Regions from separate parts of the Pseudoalteromonas sp. MBR-15 genome, predicted to be linked through region 1. Evidence: predicted binding sites of a transcription regulator. Region 1 holds the regulator's gene; each other region holds the start of a gene.
The links. Region 1 encodes NrdR, which represses ribonucleotide reductase genes. Its sites were predicted from a motif close to AAACACNANATNTNGTGTTT; they were not measured.
Positions count from the first base shown of each region.

Region 2: the regulator NrdR is predicted to act here: its motif matches at 2,293-2,312, upstream of nrdA (class 1a ribonucleoside-diphosphate reductase subunit alpha).
Region 3: the regulator NrdR is predicted to act here: its motif matches at 3,549-3,568, upstream of nrdG (anaerobic ribonucleoside-triphosphate reductase activating protein).

Region 1 is NZ_JBRJHH010000006.1:254,990-260,481, forward strand. It holds gene thrC (threonine synthase) at 1-387, shown strand, start outside; gene ACSSVW_RS10640 (hypothetical protein) at 423-791, opposite strand; gene glyA (serine hydroxymethyltransferase) at 1,086-2,342, shown strand; gene nrdR (transcriptional regulator NrdR) at 2,451-2,900, shown strand; gene ribD (bifunctional diaminohydroxyphosphoribosylaminopyrimidine deaminase/5-amino-6-(5-phosphoribosylamino)uracil reductase RibD) at 2,903-4,042, shown strand; gene ACSSVW_RS10660 (riboflavin synthase) at 4,047-4,700, shown strand; gene ribBA (bifunctional 3,4-dihydroxy-2-butanone-4-phosphate synthase/GTP cyclohydrolase II) at 4,743-5,492, shown strand, end outside.
Region 2 is NZ_JBRJHH010000008.1:227,300-232,791, reverse strand. It holds gene gyrA (DNA topoisomerase (ATP-hydrolyzing) subunit A) at 1-465, opposite strand, end outside; gene ubiG (bifunctional 2-polyprenyl-6-hydroxyphenol methylase/3-demethylubiquinol 3-O-methyltransferase UbiG) at 642-1,352, shown strand; gene ACSSVW_RS12870 (HAD family hydrolase) at 1,352-2,023, shown strand; gene nrdA (class 1a ribonucleoside-diphosphate reductase subunit alpha) at 2,413-4,698, shown strand; gene nrdB (class Ia ribonucleoside-diphosphate reductase subunit beta) at 4,768-5,492, shown strand, end outside.
Region 3 is NZ_JBRJHH010000013.1:120,490-125,981, forward strand. It holds gene ACSSVW_RS16630 (alginate export family protein) at 1-887, shown strand, start outside; gene ACSSVW_RS16635 (NarK family nitrate/nitrite MFS transporter) at 1,219-2,691, shown strand; gene mog (molybdopterin adenylyltransferase) at 2,777-3,304, opposite strand; gene nrdG (anaerobic ribonucleoside-triphosphate reductase activating protein) at 3,570-4,022, shown strand; gene nrdD (anaerobic ribonucleoside-triphosphate reductase) at 4,028-5,492, shown strand, end outside.

The DNA.
Region 1 (5,492 bases):
GATGTGAGTAAACCAAACAATTGGCCGCGTGTTCAGCACATGTTAGATAATGCATGGTTTAGTTATGATGACTTTTATTCAAGCTGTGTCGATGAAGAGACAACCAAAGAGGTGATGAAAAAAATTCATCAAACAGGGTATGTTGCAGAGCCTCATACTGCGATTGCATACCAAGGCTTAAAAGAAAACATTGCACCGGGCAGTGCGGGTATCTTTTTAGCGACGGCACACCCCGCTAAATTTAAAGAAAGCGTGGAAGAAATACTCGAGATTGAGTTACCGATGCCAAAGCCTTTAGCAGATGCGTTAGCAAAGCAATGTCTTGCAGAAGATATTGTGTGTGATTACCAGCTTTTGCGTACTGAGCTGTTAAAAAAACTGGCGTAAAAAACCATAAAAAAGAGCGGCTGAGCCGCTCTTTTTTAGTGCAATATTGAATGACTATGCCGGTTTAAAATTCGCATCACAAGAATCACCACAGCGGTAATACACAGTAACACGCCAATCACTGAAACAAGTTCATTTTGTGTCCATTGGATCAAGGTATATGCCGCAATAAAAACAATAAATGGTTTAAATTCATAGTAATAATAGAGCTTTCTTTGATTTACTCGTTGACTTGAATGATCTGTGCGTCTTGCATTTGAGCGCATTCGCCAAATATTTGCACCCAGTAAAAAGAGTACGATACCGATGACTGTAGGCACCACATTATTCGCTAATGTGATGCAACTAATGCCGAGGATAAAGTAGCCATAGGGGGCGGCTTCGTAAAGAGGTTTTGCTAACATGAGATTTTATACCATCCTTGATATTTATTAAGACTATTAGGGTAGTTTGAAAATAGTAAAAAGCAATGCCTGTGTGCTATTTTTTATGCAAATGACATTTTAAAAACCTATGTAATATTTTAAATTCATAAATTTTCGTTATGTATCAATAAAAAAATATCATTATTAAAACACTGTGAAATAAATTCAATCCCTGTTTAAATATGTTCATCTTTACACGATAGGCAAATGTGCGTTTTCAGCGTACAATATAGCCTTCAAAAAAACACCATACACGTTGCCTTAGGAGACCCCATGTTAGAACGTAGCATGAATATTTCGGATTTCGATCCAGAGTTATTTGCAGCCATCACTAAAGAGACGGCTCGTCAAGAAGAGCACATCGAACTGATCGCGTCTGAAAACTACTGTAGCCCACGCGTGCTAGAAGCACAGGGTTCTCAGCTTACAAACAAATATGCTGAAGGTTATCCAGGCAAACGTTACTATGGCGGTTGTGAGCACGTTGACGTTGTTGAACAATTAGCAATTGACCGTGCAAACGAGTTATTCGGCACAGACTACGCAAACGTACAACCGCACGCTGGTTCACAAGCTAATGCGGCTGTTTTCCAAGCGCTTCTTCAGCCACATGACACCGTACTAGGTATGAGCTTAGCTCATGGTGGCCACTTAACGCATGGTTCACACGTTAACTTTTCTGGTAAAACGTACAACGCAATTCAATATGGCCTAAATGAAGAAACGGGCGAAATTGATTACGCTCAAGTTGAAGCGCTAGCACTAGAGCACAAACCAAAAATGATCATTGCGGGTTTCTCTGCATACTCAGGTATCGTTGATTGGGCTAAGTTCCGTGAAATCGCTGATAAAGTGGATGCGTACTTATTCGTAGATATGGCACACGTTGCAGGTCTTATTGCGGCTGGCGTATACCCAAGCCCAATCCCTCACGCGCATGTTGTTACAACAACAACTCATAAAACACTAGCGGGTCCTCGTGGTGGTCTAATTGTTTCTGCGTGTGGTGATGAAGAGATCTATAAAAAGCTTAACAGCGCCGTATTCCCGGGTGGCCAAGGTGGTCCTTTATGTCACATCATCGCTGCTAAAGCGGTTGCGTTTAAAGAAGCATTACAGCCTGAATTCAAAACATACCAAGCGCAAGTGGTTAAAAACGCACAAGCAATGGTTGAAGTGTTACAAGAGCGTGGCTATAAAGTTGTTTCTGGTAAAACAGACAACCACTTATTCCTTCTAGACCTAATTGATAAAGATATCACAGGTAAAGATGCTGACGCTGCCCTTGGTAATGCAAACATCACAGTAAACAAAAACTCAGTACCAAATGACCCACGTTCACCGTTTGTAACGTCGGGTCTTCGTATTGGTTCTCCGGCAATTACGCGCCGTGGTTTCAAAGAAGCTGAGTCTAAAGAACTTGCTGGCTGGATCTGTGACGTACTAGACAACATCAACGATGCATCAGTACAAGCAGAAGTAAAAGAGAAAGTTAAAGCAATCTGTAAAAAACTACCTGTTTACGCTTAATTGCTGGTTAAACCGTAATTAAGATAACAATAGTGTTGTTTTTTGCTATTATAAAGGCCGCTTATTAAGCGGTCTTTTTTTGTTTTTTATAAACGGAAGTTTAACCTTATGCATTGCCCTTTTTGCACAGCAAAAGATACTAAAGTAATCGATTCACGACTTGTTGGCGGTGGTCACCAAGTTAGACGCCGTCGCGAATGCAACGAATGTCACGAGCGTTTTACCACCTTTGAAGGTGCTGAACTTGTTATGCCAAGGGTGATAAAGCAAGACGGTAGTCGAGAGCCTTTTAACGAAGACAAATTATTAAATGGTCTGCACCGCGCATTAGAAAAACGCCCAGTGAGTACAGAGCAAATCGAAGAAGTCGTTAACGTGATTAAATCACAGCTACGTGCTACCGGAGAGCGTGAAATCTCAAGCCATTTAATCGGCGAGTGTATTATGGAATCGCTCAAAAAGCTTGATAAAGTAGCTTATGTTAGGTTTGCCTCAGTATATCGCTCATTTGAAGATATTCGTGAGTTTGGCGAAGAAATTGCCCGTTTAGGTGATTAAGCATGTCGTTCACTGAACTTGATAGCATTTATATGGCACGCGCTATTGAGCTTGCCAAACAGGGCCGTTTTACCACGACGCCAAACCCTAATGTGGGTTGTGTACTTGTTAAAGACGGCCATATAGTTGGTGAGGGTTTTCATCAACTTGCCGGGCAGGGTCATGCCGAGGTGAATGCACTGGCCGTTGCTGGCGATAATGCCAAAGGGGCAACAGCCTATGTGACGCTTGAACCTTGCAGTCATTATGGTCGTACTCCGCCCTGTGCTGAAGGCCTAAAAGCGGCCGGTGTGAGTAAAGTGATTGCTGCAATGGTAGACCCAAATCCAGCAGTCAGTGGCCGTGGCTTACAAATATTAGCTGATGCAGGTATTGACGTTGCCTCTGGGTTACTTGAGCAACAGGCGCGCGATTTAAACAAAGGCTTTTTGAAGCGAATGGAAACAGGGTTGCCTTTTGTTACCTGTAAAATGGCCTGTAGTTTAGATGGAAAAACGGCACTTAATAACGGCCAAAGTAAATGGATCACGGGTCCGCAAGCACGCCAAGACGTTCAAGCATTTCGCGCACAAAGCTGCGCAATTTTGAGTGGTGCAGATACCGTTATCAGTGATAACGCCAAATTAAATGTGCGTACTGAAGAGCTGCCATTTGCAATGCCAACATCATTGCCGATACGTCAGCCAACACGTGTGATTATCGATTCGCAAAACAGACTCACCCCAGATCTCGCTTTATTTAGTATTGAGAGTCCGGTGATTATTTTCACAACACAGCTTGATAATCAGCAGCAATGGCCACATTTTGTAAAACACGAAGTGGTGGCAGCTAACAAGAATAAAGTTGATTTATCGGCCGTTTTAGCACGGTTAGCCGAATTACAATTTAATCATATTTGGCTTGAAGCAGGAGCAACCCTAGCGGGCGCTTTTGCACAGCAAGACCTAATAGACGAATACATTGTTTATATTGCCCCAAAGTTAATAGGTGATATGGGCAAAAGCTTACTAAACTTTGCAGAAGTAACAGCCATGGGTGATGTCACTCAATTAACGTTTACCGATACACAGATAATTGGCGACGATATCCGCTTAACAGCGTACAAAGCAAAGCAAGCCACACACACTGAAGATAAAGAGTAGCATTATGTTTACTGGAATAATTGAAGCAACAGGTAAAATTGTTGAATTAACACAAAAACAAGGTGATCTCGCTATTCGTATTCAAAGTAATGATTTGGATATGAAAGACGTAAAACTAGGCGACAGTATTGCAACAAATGGTGTGTGCTTAACAGTGGTTACTAAACATAGCGATGGCTTCAGTGCTGATTTATCAAATGAAACCATTAGCCTGACAGGGTTTGCGCACTATAAAAAAGGCCAAACCGTGAATCTAGAAAAGGCCATGCAGCCAATTTCTCGCCTTGGTGGGCATTTAGTGTCAGGCCATGTTGATGGCATCGCGACAGTTGAAAGCATTACCGCCAATGCCAGAGCAACAGAGTACTGGCTAAGTACCGACCATAATTTAATGAAATACATACCGTATAAAGGGTCGGTATGTATTGATGGAATTAGTTTAACGGTGAATGAGGTCGAGCAAAATCGCTTCAAGCTGACCATTGTTCCACACACCGCTGAGCAAACGACGATTGCAGAATTTCAAGTGGGCACGCAGGTTAACTTAGAAGTTGATCAAATTGCTCGCTACTTAGAGCGCCTGATCAAAGGGGCTGAACAACCTTCCCGTTCAGACATATCTATGAGCTTGTTAGCGCAAGCTGGTTTTATTAAATAAGCGAAGATACGTCATTATTAATCATACTCTCATGGGCACATTATGAATTTACACAGCGCGCAAGAAATTATCGATGACATTAAAGCCGGTAAAATGGTTATTTTAATGGACGATGAAGATAGAGAAAATGAAGGCGATTTAATTATCGCAGCAGAGCACATAAGTGCAGATGCTATCAATTTTATGGCAACGCATGGTCGTGGTTTAATTTGTTTAACCATGACTCAAGAGCGTTGTCAGCAGTTAGAATTACCGTTAATGGTTAAAAATAACGGAGCGGCTTTCTCAACAAACTTTACAATGTCGATTGAAGCTGCAAAAGGCGTAACAACCGGTATTTCAGCTGCTGACCGTGCACGCACAGTGCAAGCGGCCATCGCGAAAGGAGCTGTGCCAAGCGATATCGTACAGCCGGGTCATATTTTCCCTATTATGGCACAACCTGGCGGCGTTCTTACCCGTGCGGGTCACACTGAAGCGGGCTGTGATTTAGCGCGCTTGGCTGGTCTTGAGCCTTCTTCTGTTATTGTTGAAATTCTCAATGCCGATGGCACCATGGCCCGTCGTCCCGACCTTGAAGTGTTTGCTAAAGAGCATGGTCTGAAGATTGGTACAATTGCTGATTTAATCGAGTACAGAAATCTAAACGAAACCACCATTGAACGTGTTGCAAAATGTAAGTTGCCAACCGATCACGGTGAATTCGATTTAGTAACGTATAAAGACACCATTGATGGTCAGCTCCACTATGCATTGCAAAAAGGCGACGTATCGAAAGATGACGCTACGTTA
Region 2 (5,492 bases), on a different contig from region 1:
AATTTGCTCCGTACCATCATAGTTAGGTACGTAATCAACCGTTTCTTTTTCGAGGTCGGCTAATAGCTCATGTGACATTTTTGCCATACGGACTTCCGTATAACGCATTGCTGCCGCAGAGTCACCGTCAACTGAACCAAAGTTACCTTGGCCATCAACAAGCATATAGCGTAATGAGAAAGGCTGCGCCATACGTACGATGGTGTCATATACCGCGCTGTCGCCATGTGGGTGGTACTTACCGATTACATCACCAACAACACGTGCTGATTTTTTGTAAGGCTTATTCCAATCATTATTGAGTTCGTTCATTGCGAATAAAACACGACGGTGAACAGGTTTTAGACCATCACGTACGTCTGGCAATGCACGTCCTACAATTACGCTCATTGCGTAATCAAGGTAGGAGTTTTTTAATTCATCTTCAATATTGACTGGCAGAATTTCATTGGCGAGATCAGTCATTTGATTTCACATTCCTTCAGTATTGACTCATAAAGAGGCAAAGCGCCGCCTTTAGAGCTTTAGTTATTATTTCATGACCATGCTACCACAATTAATTTAGATTTACAGGCGCTAAATCTTTGCGATTTATTAATTTACCCCTATATAATGGCCTCAGATTGACGAGGAAGTTTTTTATGACCGAACATCAAAATGTAGATAATGCAGAAATTGCAAAGTTTGAAGCCATCGCTGAACGTTGGTGGGACCGCGACGGAGAGTTCAAACCTCTTCATGAAATAAATCCTCTTCGCTTGGATTTTGTTGCCGACAAAGTTGGCGGCTTATTTGATAAAGAAACCTTAGATGTTGGCTGTGGTGGCGGCATTTTAAGTGAAAGCATGGCACGCATGGGAGCTAAAGTAACAGGCATCGATATGGGTCAAGAGCCATTAACCGTTGCTAAGTTACATAGTTTAGAAACCGGTGTCCCTGTTGATTATATGAAAGTACCAGCTGAAGAGTTTGCTAAAGAGCACCCTGCTCGCTTTGATGTAATCACCTGTATGGAAATGTTAGAGCACGTGCCAGACCCTGCTTCTATCATTCGTGCGGTCGCTGAGCTTGCAAAACCTGGCGCCGATGTATTCTTTTCGACATTAAATAAAACACCTAAAGCGTATTTATACGCCATTGTGGGTGCTGAAAAGTTATTAAAAATGGTGCCCGAAGGCACGCACGACCACAAAAAGTTTATAAAACCCGCCCAATTAATTGCATGGGCAGAAGATGCAGGCTTAAAAGTAAGAGCAAGCACAGGCCTCAGCTATAATCCGTTTTCTAAGCAATACAGTTTAAATGATGATGTGAGTGTTAATTACATTCTTCATTTTGAGAAACTTGCCTAATGGCTGGTTGTAATCCTGATATCGCTTTTGATGCCTTTATTTTTGATTTAGATGGCACATTACTCGATACTGCGGATGACCTTGGCGGCGCATTAAATCGCGTATTAGCAGATGCGAATATCGCGCCTGTTGATAAAAGCATTTATCGCCCAGCAGCGTCAAATGGGGCCAATGCATTATTAGAGGTCGGCTTTGGTGATAAATGGCCCGATGTTGAACAATTAGCATTAAGGCAGCAACTGCTCGACTATTATGCAGAAGACATTGCGATTCATAGCAAGTGCTTTAATGGCATTGAGCAACTTCTCGCCTCACTTGAGCAAAACAGCATTAAATGGGGGATCATGACCAATAAGCCCGGCTTTTTAACCGAGCCATTGGTGCAAGCTATCCCTAGCCTTGCTAATGCCATGGCTGTCGTGAGTGGTGATACCTTAGCAGTTGCTAAACCATCGCCAGAGCCACTTATTCATACTGCAAACATGCTCGATGTTGATCCAACGCGTTGTTTATACATAGGTGATGCCGAACGCGACATACAAGCAGCAAAAGCTGCCAACATGTACAGTGCAACTGCACTTTGGGGTTATATACCAAGTGTGGATACCGCACTGAGCTGGGGCGCAGATTTTAACTGGCAAACTCCAACTGATGGATTTATCCATATATAGTGTTAGTTTTAAGTTAAAACACCATATATTGTGATTTGGTTGAGTTTTAAGCAAACTTTGTTGATAAAAAAAACAGTCAAAAATTATTTTTAAAAACGATAATTTTTGTAGATCTTGAGTTGATTTTTACAAATTTCATCATCAATGAATGATCAAAGGTTAATGCTTACTAACACAATTCGTTTATCCAATAGTTATCCACAAAATGGGGCGTTTCTATCCCTTGCAAATGATCGCAGACCACACTATCTTGTGATCTGCGTTTTAAAGAACACCAGATATTGTGGCTAAATGTTATTCAATTGACTCATGCTGGTGCTAATAATAATTATAATTAAGAATACCTTTGTCACTAAAAATATAATTTCCCAAGGAATACAGGCAAAACTATGAACCAACAGCTATCTGTAAGCAAACGTGACGGCCGTAAAGAGTCACTTGATCTAGATAAGATCCATCGCGTCATCGCTTGGGCCGCCGAAGGTCTAAATAATGTGTCTGTGTCACAAGTTGAATTGAAATCACATATTCAATTTTACGATGGCATTCGTACTGACGACATTCACGAAACTATCATTAAAGCAGCAGCCGATCAGATCTCTAAAGATACCCCTGATTATCAATACCTTGCTGCTCGTTTAGCTGTATTCCATTTACGTAAGAAAGCGTATGGTCAATTTGAGCCGCCGCGTTTATACGACCACATTACAAAACTGGTTGAAGACAAGCGTTATGATCAACACTTACTCGTTGATTACACTGAGCAAGAAATTGACGAGTTAGATGCGTATATTGATCATAACCGTGACTTAAACTTCAGCTATGCCGCTGTAAAGCAGCTTGAAGGGAAATACCTAGTACAGAACCGTGTAACGGGTGAAATTTACGAAAGCGCGCAGTTTTTATATATCTTAGTAGCAGCGAGCTTGTTCTCTGACTACCCTCGAGAAACACGCCTTGATTACATCAAGCGCTTTTATGACGCGGTTTCGACATTCAAAATTTCATTGCCGACTCCTATTATGGCTGGTGTGCGTACACCTACGCGTCAATTTAGTTCATGTGTACTGATTGAGTGTGGTGATAGCCTTGATTCAATTAATGCGACATCATCTGCGATTGTTAAATACGTATCACAACGTGCAGGTATTGGTATTAATGCGGGCCGTATTCGTGCTTTAGGTAGCCCAATCCGTAACGGTGAAGCATACCATACTGGGTGTATTCCATTTTATAAACACTTCCAAACGGCGGTTAAGAGCTGTTCTCAAGGGGGTGTCCGTGGTGGTGCAGCAACCCTATTCTACCCGCTGTGGCATTTAGAAGTTGAAAACTTATTAGTTCTTAAAAATAACCGTGGTGTTGATGACAACCGTGTTCGTCATCTAGATTACGGTGTACAGTTCAACAAATTAATGTACAGCCGTTTAATTAAAGACGACTACATTACTTTGTTCAGTCCATCAGACGTACCGGGTCTTTACGATGCATTCTTCGAAGACCAAGCTAAATTTGATGAGCTATACGTAAAATACGAGCAAGATGAGTCGATTCGTAAAAAACGTATTAAAGCGATTGAGCTGTTCTCAATGTTTGCACAAGAGCGTGCAAGTACAGGTCGTATTTATTTACAAAACGTTGACCACTGTAATACTCATAGCCCGTTTATCTCAACGGTAGCACCGATCCGTCAGTCTAACTTATGTTTAGAAATTGCATTACCGACTAAGCCACTTAGTAACGTAATGGACGAAGAAGGCGAAATCGCACTGTGTACACTTTCTGCATTCAACTTAGGTGCAATTGAGTCACTTGATGAGTTAGAAGAGCTTGCTGAACTTGCAGTACGTGCGCTTGATAACTTACTTGATTTCCAAGACTACCCTGTCCCTGCAGCGAAAAACGCAACCATGGGTCGTCGCACGTTAGGTATTGGTGTGATCAACTACGCATACTACCTTGCTAAAAACGGTAAACGTTATTCTGACGGTAGTGCAAACGCATTAACGCACCAAACATTTGAAGCAATTCAATATTATTTAATGAAAGCATCAAATGAGCTTGCTAAAGAACGTGGTGCTTGCCCTAAATTTAATGAAACAACGTACTCGCAAGGTATTATGCCAACAGATACGTACAAGCGTGACCTTGACCAAATCTGTGATGAACCTCTTCACTTAGATTGGGATACACTGCGCGCGAACATTAAAGAACATGGTATGCGTAACTCAACATTGTCGGCATTAATGCCATCAGAGACTTCATCACAAATCTCTAATGCAACAAATGGTATTGAGCCACCGCGTGGACACATCAGTGTTAAAGCAAGTAAAGATGGTATCTTGAAACAAGTAGTACCAGAGTATGAGCGCCTAAAAGACAATTATGAGCTACTTTGGGATATCCCATCAAACGATGGTTATCTGCAATTAGTGGGCATTATGCAGAAGTTCGTTGACCAAACGATCTCTGCGAATACAAATTATGATCCATCTAAGTACGAAGGCGGTAAAGTACCTATGAAGGTGCTTTTAAAAGACCTCCTTTCAGCATATAAACTGGGTGTTAAAACGTTGTATTACCATAACACCCGTGATGGCGCTTCAGATGCTCAAGATGAGCTTACACCTGAGGTGGAAGATGATGGTTGTGCAGGCGGTGCTTGTAAAATCTAATTAAATTAATAACATACACAAGCGGGCTCCTTAGCCCGCTTTGTCCTGACTGTTTTTTGAGTATTCACTATGTCATATACAACTTTTAGCCGAAACCATAATAACCAATTACTAGAACCGATGTTTTTCGGCCAGACGGTAAACGTGTCACGTTACGACCAACAAAAGTACCCTATCTTCGAGAAGCTAATTGAAAAGCAATTATCTTTCTTCTGGCGTCCTGAAGAAGTTGACGTAAGTAAAGACCGTCTTGACTTTCAAGCTTTACCTGACCATGAAAAACACATTTTTTTAAGTAACTTAAAATACCAAACATTACTTGATAGTGTGCAAGGTCGTTCGCCTAACGTTGCCTTACTGCCAATTGTGTCAATTCCTGAACTTGAAACGTGGATTGAAACATGGGCATTTAGTGAAACAATTCACAGCCGTTCATACACGCACATTATTCGTAACGTAACGCAGTCACCTGAGCTTATTTTTGATGATATCGTGAGTAACGAAAAAATCAGTGAACGTGCCGATGCAGTGACTAAGTATTACGATGAATTAATCAACATGATTTCGATTTACAACCTTTACGGTGAAGGTAAACATGTGATTAATGGTGAAGAAGTTAAAGTGAGCTTGTTCGACCTTAAAAAGTTGCTTTACCTTGCGATGATGTCGGTTAATATTCTGGAAGCAATTCGTTTTTATGTCAGCTTTGCATGTTCATTCGCGTTTGCTGAACGCGAGCTAATGGAAGGCAATGCAAAAATCATTAAATTAATTGCGCGTGATGAAGCTCTTCA
Region 3 (5,492 bases), on a different contig from region 1:
ATCACCCCGTTGTTGCTGACCCTAAAGGTACTGAGCTTAATCAAGCAAGTTTGCAATTCAAAAATAAAGAGTTGCACGTTGTTGCGGGTAGACAACGTATCAACCTTGATGACCAACGATTTGTAGGGGGTGTCGCATGGCGCCAGAATGAACAAACTTTTGATGGTTACAGAGTCGTTTATAAACCATCAGAGTCATTAAAGTTCGACTACAGCTATGTGTTTAATGTGAATCGTATTTTTGGTGAAGACAGCAATAAAAGCGATTTGCACGGTAAATTACACTTTGCCAATGCTGCATACCAAGTTAATAAGCAATTTAATGTCAGTGTGTTTGCCTATCTTTATGACTTTGATGCTGCTTTAGCCAGCTCAACACAAACAATGGGTGTACGCGCAACAGGCCAATTATCCGATTCATTGAGTTATACGCTCAGTTATGCAACTCAGCAAGATTATGCCGATAACCCCAATTCGTTTGATGCTGACTATATATTAGCGGAGCTAAAGGGCAAAGTGAGTAAGCTTGGCTGGAAAGTTGGCTATGAGCTGTTAGGCTCAGATAACAACATAGGTTTTAGTACACCACTGGCAACAGGGCATAAGTTCCAAGGTTTTGCAGATAAGTTTTTAGCGACCCCAGGTAATGGACTTGCTGATTTATACTTTGGCGTTAATGGGCAGTTGGCAGATATAAAGCTGAGCGCGACTTATCACTTTTTTGATAGTGATGCACAAAGCATCGATTATGGCCAAGAGCTTGATTTAACGGCTGCATATGCACTTTCAAGCAACTGTAATGTGCTGTTTAAATATGCCATGTACAACGCTGATGATTATGCCACGGATACCGATAAGGTATGGTTGATGCTCACTCATAAGTTTTAACCGCTTAGCATGCTTTTTAGCAGCTAGATTAGTTTCAGTTCCCTGCAATTATGAGCCTCTTCGGAGGCTTTTTTCTGTGTGATATCCCAAAACCTCATTGTTATTCCTCCAATATCTCCTTTTATCTCCCTCATAGAGTGATAGGGAGTGTTAATACACCTTAGTAGGTAGTAAGCGCAGTTAATAAAGGCATTGCTTTACAGTGCGCCTATTCATAGGGGGTAGAGGTGTTTTTGACTGCACGGCGGTTACCTTTATTCCTTGATTTACATCAATTCTTTTTTAGTAAGTCGGCTCAGAATCAAATTAATAAAACCGTTTGGAGACGACAATGGCGAGTGAAAAATTTAACCTTTTTTCCTTTCAAGGAAAAATGAAAATCTTACATCTTAGTTGGCTTGCATTCTTTATCACCTTTTTTGTGTGGTTTAATTTTGCACCGTTACTACAGGCTGTAAAAACCACCTTGGGATTAAGTACAGAGCAAGTAAAAACACTACTGATCTTGAACGTGGCTTTGACCATTCCTGCCCGTGTGATTATTGGCATGCTAACCGATAAATACGGGCCAAGGTTAGTCTATTCATGTTTGCTGATTGTCAGCGCAGTACCTTGTTTAATGTTTGCTTTTGCTGATAGCTTTTTGCAAGCTGCCATTGCTCGTTTTTTACTTGGGTTTATCGGCGCAGGCTTTGTTATTGGTATCCGCATGGTGTCTGAATGGTTCCCTCATCACGAGCTAGGCACCGCAGAAGGTGTGTATGGTGGCTGGGGTAACTTTGGTTCCGCTGCTGCGGCTTTTTCACTGCCTACGCTGGCATTAATTTTTGGCGGCGATGATGGTTGGCGTTATGCAATTGGTATTACGGGTGTAATGAGCTTTGTGTATGGTTTTATTTATTATTTTAATGTAACCAATACACCTAAAGGCTCGACGTACTTTCGTCCTAAAAATTTAGGGGCGATGGAAGTCACTTCTAAAGGCGATTTTTTCTTACTCCTAATCATGAAAATCCCTATGTATGCAGCAATGGCATTACTGGCTTGGAAACTCTCACCCAATGGTGTTGGGATGATTGAAGCAAATGTCGTACACCTTATTTATGGTGGGTTAGTGCTGCTGTACTTGTTTGAAGTTAAAAAAGTGTGGAACGTAAATAAAACGGTATTTGAGCAAGAAGTACCTGAGTTACATCGCTATAGTTTTAAGCAAGTAGCTGTGCTGGATATTTTGTATTTTACAAATTTTGGTTCTGAGCTTGCTGTGGTGTCAATGCTGCCGCTATTTTTTGCTGAGACCTTCTCGCTCGACCCTGTTATGGCAGGGATGGTGGCCGGTGCGTATGCATTTATGAACTTAATGTCACGCCCAGCAGGTGGGTTTATTTCAGATAAGTTTGGTCGCCGTACAACGTTACTTATTTTAACCGCCGGTTTAGCCGCAGGTTATCTGTTAATGGGCATGGTTAATTCGCAGTGGCCATTATGGTTAGCAGTTGCAACAGCCATGGCGTGTTCTTTCTTTGTTCAATCAGGTGAAGGTGCTGTGTTTGCCGTCGTGCCATTAATTAAACGTCGCTTAACAGGGCAAATTGCAGGGATGACAGGGGCATATGGTAACGTTGGGGCAGTTACATTTTTAACTGTGTTATCGTTCGTCGATTATGCAACTTTCTTTTATGTTATCGCCGGTACGGCAATGATTGGCTTTGTTACTTTGTTCTTTATGGATGAACCGCGAGGTCAAATTGCTGAAGTACGCGAAGACGGGACTGTTGAACTGATTGATGTATCACACAAATAAATCTTAATACGATAGAAAAGCCAGCTTAAGCTGGCTTTTTTCGTTATTAACTAAGGGGATGTTTTAACGTTATGACAAACGTTATTTATGACTTAGGTCTAAATACTTGAACCACAGATTCATCACATTCTAAGTAAGGCCCTTCAAGTAAATCAATACAATAAGGCACCGCAGGAAATACGGCATCAAGACATTGACGAATCGCTTTGGGTTTGCCCGGTAAGTTAATAATTAATGAGCGGTCTCTTATCCCCGCTGTTTGTCGAGAGAGTATAGCCGTTGGCACGTATTTTAAGCTTTCAGTGCGCATTAACTCACCAAATCCTGGCATCATTTTGTCACACACCGCTTCTGTGGCTTCGGGGGTTATGTCTCGTTTGGCGGGACCCGTTCCACCTGTGGTAATGATTAAAGCGCATTGTTCTTGATCGGCAAGCTCGCATAATGCCGCTTCAATTAAATGTTGCTCGTCTTCGACTAATCGATAGCATGCCTGCCATGGCGAATTTAAATAGTCATTTAATGTATCGGTGATAGCGGGTCCCGATAAGTCATCGTACTGGCCTCGGCTTGCGCGATCACTAACAGTCAAAATTCCAATTTTCGCAGTCATTTTCATCTCTTTACAATTCATTTATTCGCACTCTAGCAAAGTGATGGGTAAAGGTAACTCCTCCAAAGTAGGTAGAGGTGTCTGGGTGGCGCTCCGTTTCGCTGCATTTTATTTTTGACAGGAGGGGGTTTTGATTGGCTACCCATTTTGTTCTTTTGGCAGAACTAAGCTGCTTTGATCTAGATCAAGTTTCAAACTGGCTTAAAACGGTGTTGATACTATATATTGATCATATTGAAATTTAAAACACAATATGTAGTGGTTTATGTTTAATATATTAGAACCCCAAGTGTGCTTTCAAGAAGTCCCCGGACACATTGCGTTAGGCTTTGTGTGCACGGGGTGCCCCTTGCGCTGTCCTGGATGTCATAGCGTTGATACATGGGATCCAAAGCATGGTGAGCGGTTAACATCGCAACGCTTTATTGCACTGCTTGAGCGCTATAAGCACTTGATAACTTGTGTGGTGTTTTTTGGCGGAGAATGGCAGGAAGGTGATTTAGTTTATTTTTTAAAGTTAGCAACGCAGCAAGGCTTAGCAACGTGTTTGTATACCGGGCTTGAGGATGTGTCGGAGCAATTAAAAGCACAGCTGACTTATATAAAAACGGGCCGTTATGTCGCTGAATTAGGTGGCCTGGCGAGCCATTTAACTAATCAACGATTTATTGAAATTGCTTCGGGTAAGGTACTTAACTCATTATTTTTAAAAGGATAACAAAAATGTCTATGCTGAATTGTGAACAATTAAAAGAAAAAATGCGTTTCATCGAAAACTATACACAGGCCAAGAATGCGGCCGATGGTTCTAAAGTGGATGCGAATGCAAATGTGACATTAAAAAATATAGCGACGCTAGAATCAGAAATAATGAAAGACTTTTTCATTCACGTTAATCGCACTCAGGTGAGTAATAAAATAACCGCGCTTTTCGGCGAGTCATTGGGCAAAGAGTACCTTCGACAAATTGAGAACCATGAAATTTATGTGCATGATGAAACGAGCTTAAAGCCTTACTGTACTTCTATCACCATGTATCCATTTTTATTGGATGGGCTAACCAAATTAGGGGGAGAGTCTAAGGCACCTAAGCATTTAGAATCGTTCTGCGGCAGTTTTGTGAATCTTGTTTTTGCAATTAGCGCGCAGTTTGCAGGGGCTGTCGCGACGGTCGAATTTTTAATGTATTTTGATTACTTTGCGCGTAAGGATTACGGCGAAGACTATTTAGTTACTCACTATAAACAGATAGAAAATCACTTACAGCACGTCGTGTACGCTTTAAATCAACCCGCTGCTGCACGAGGTTATCAAAGCGTATTTTGGAATATCTCGTTGTACGATAGTGCATACTTTGAGGCTATGTTTGGTCATTTTGTGTTTCCTGATATGACGGCTCCCGATTGGTCGTCTTTAAAGGCACTGCAAAACATGTTTTTAAATTGGTTTAACCAAGAGCGAAACAAAGCTGTTTTAACATTCCCTGTTGTCACCGCTGCCATGCTAGTAGAAGACAATGAACCTAAAGATAAAGAATTTGCATTGATGTGTGCCGAAAACTTAAGTCAAGGCGGCTCATTTTTTGTTTATCAATCAACCGATGCTGATTCATTAGCCTCATGCTGTCGACTTCGTAATGAAATTAGCGATCATAGTTTTTCGTATAGTTTAGGCGCGGGGGGCGTTTCGACGGGCTCTATCAATGTTATTACACTCAATATGAATCGATTGGTGCAAGATGGCAGAGACCTAGCAACAGAAATAAGAAAAATACATGCTTATCAAATCGCGTATCGCACCTTAATGGAAGAGTACCAGCAAGCGGGTATGTTACCGGTGTACGACGCAGGGTTTATTTCCTTTAACAAGCAATTTTTAACCATTGGTATTAATGGCATGGTTGAAGCCGCAGAGTATTTAGGTATTCAAGTGGGGGTTAATGATGCGTATAAAGAGTGGGTGAAAAGTCAGTTAGAAGTGATTTATAAAGAGAATCGCTTAGCAACAAAAGAGACCGGCTTTTTATTTAACACTGAGTTTGTTCCTGCTGAAAATTTAGGGATAAAAAATGCCAAATGGGATAGCGAAGATGGCTACTTCACGCCAAGAGAATGCTACAACAGTTATTTCTATTTAGTAGAAGACACAACACTAAATCACCTTGATAAGTTTATATTGCATGGTAAAT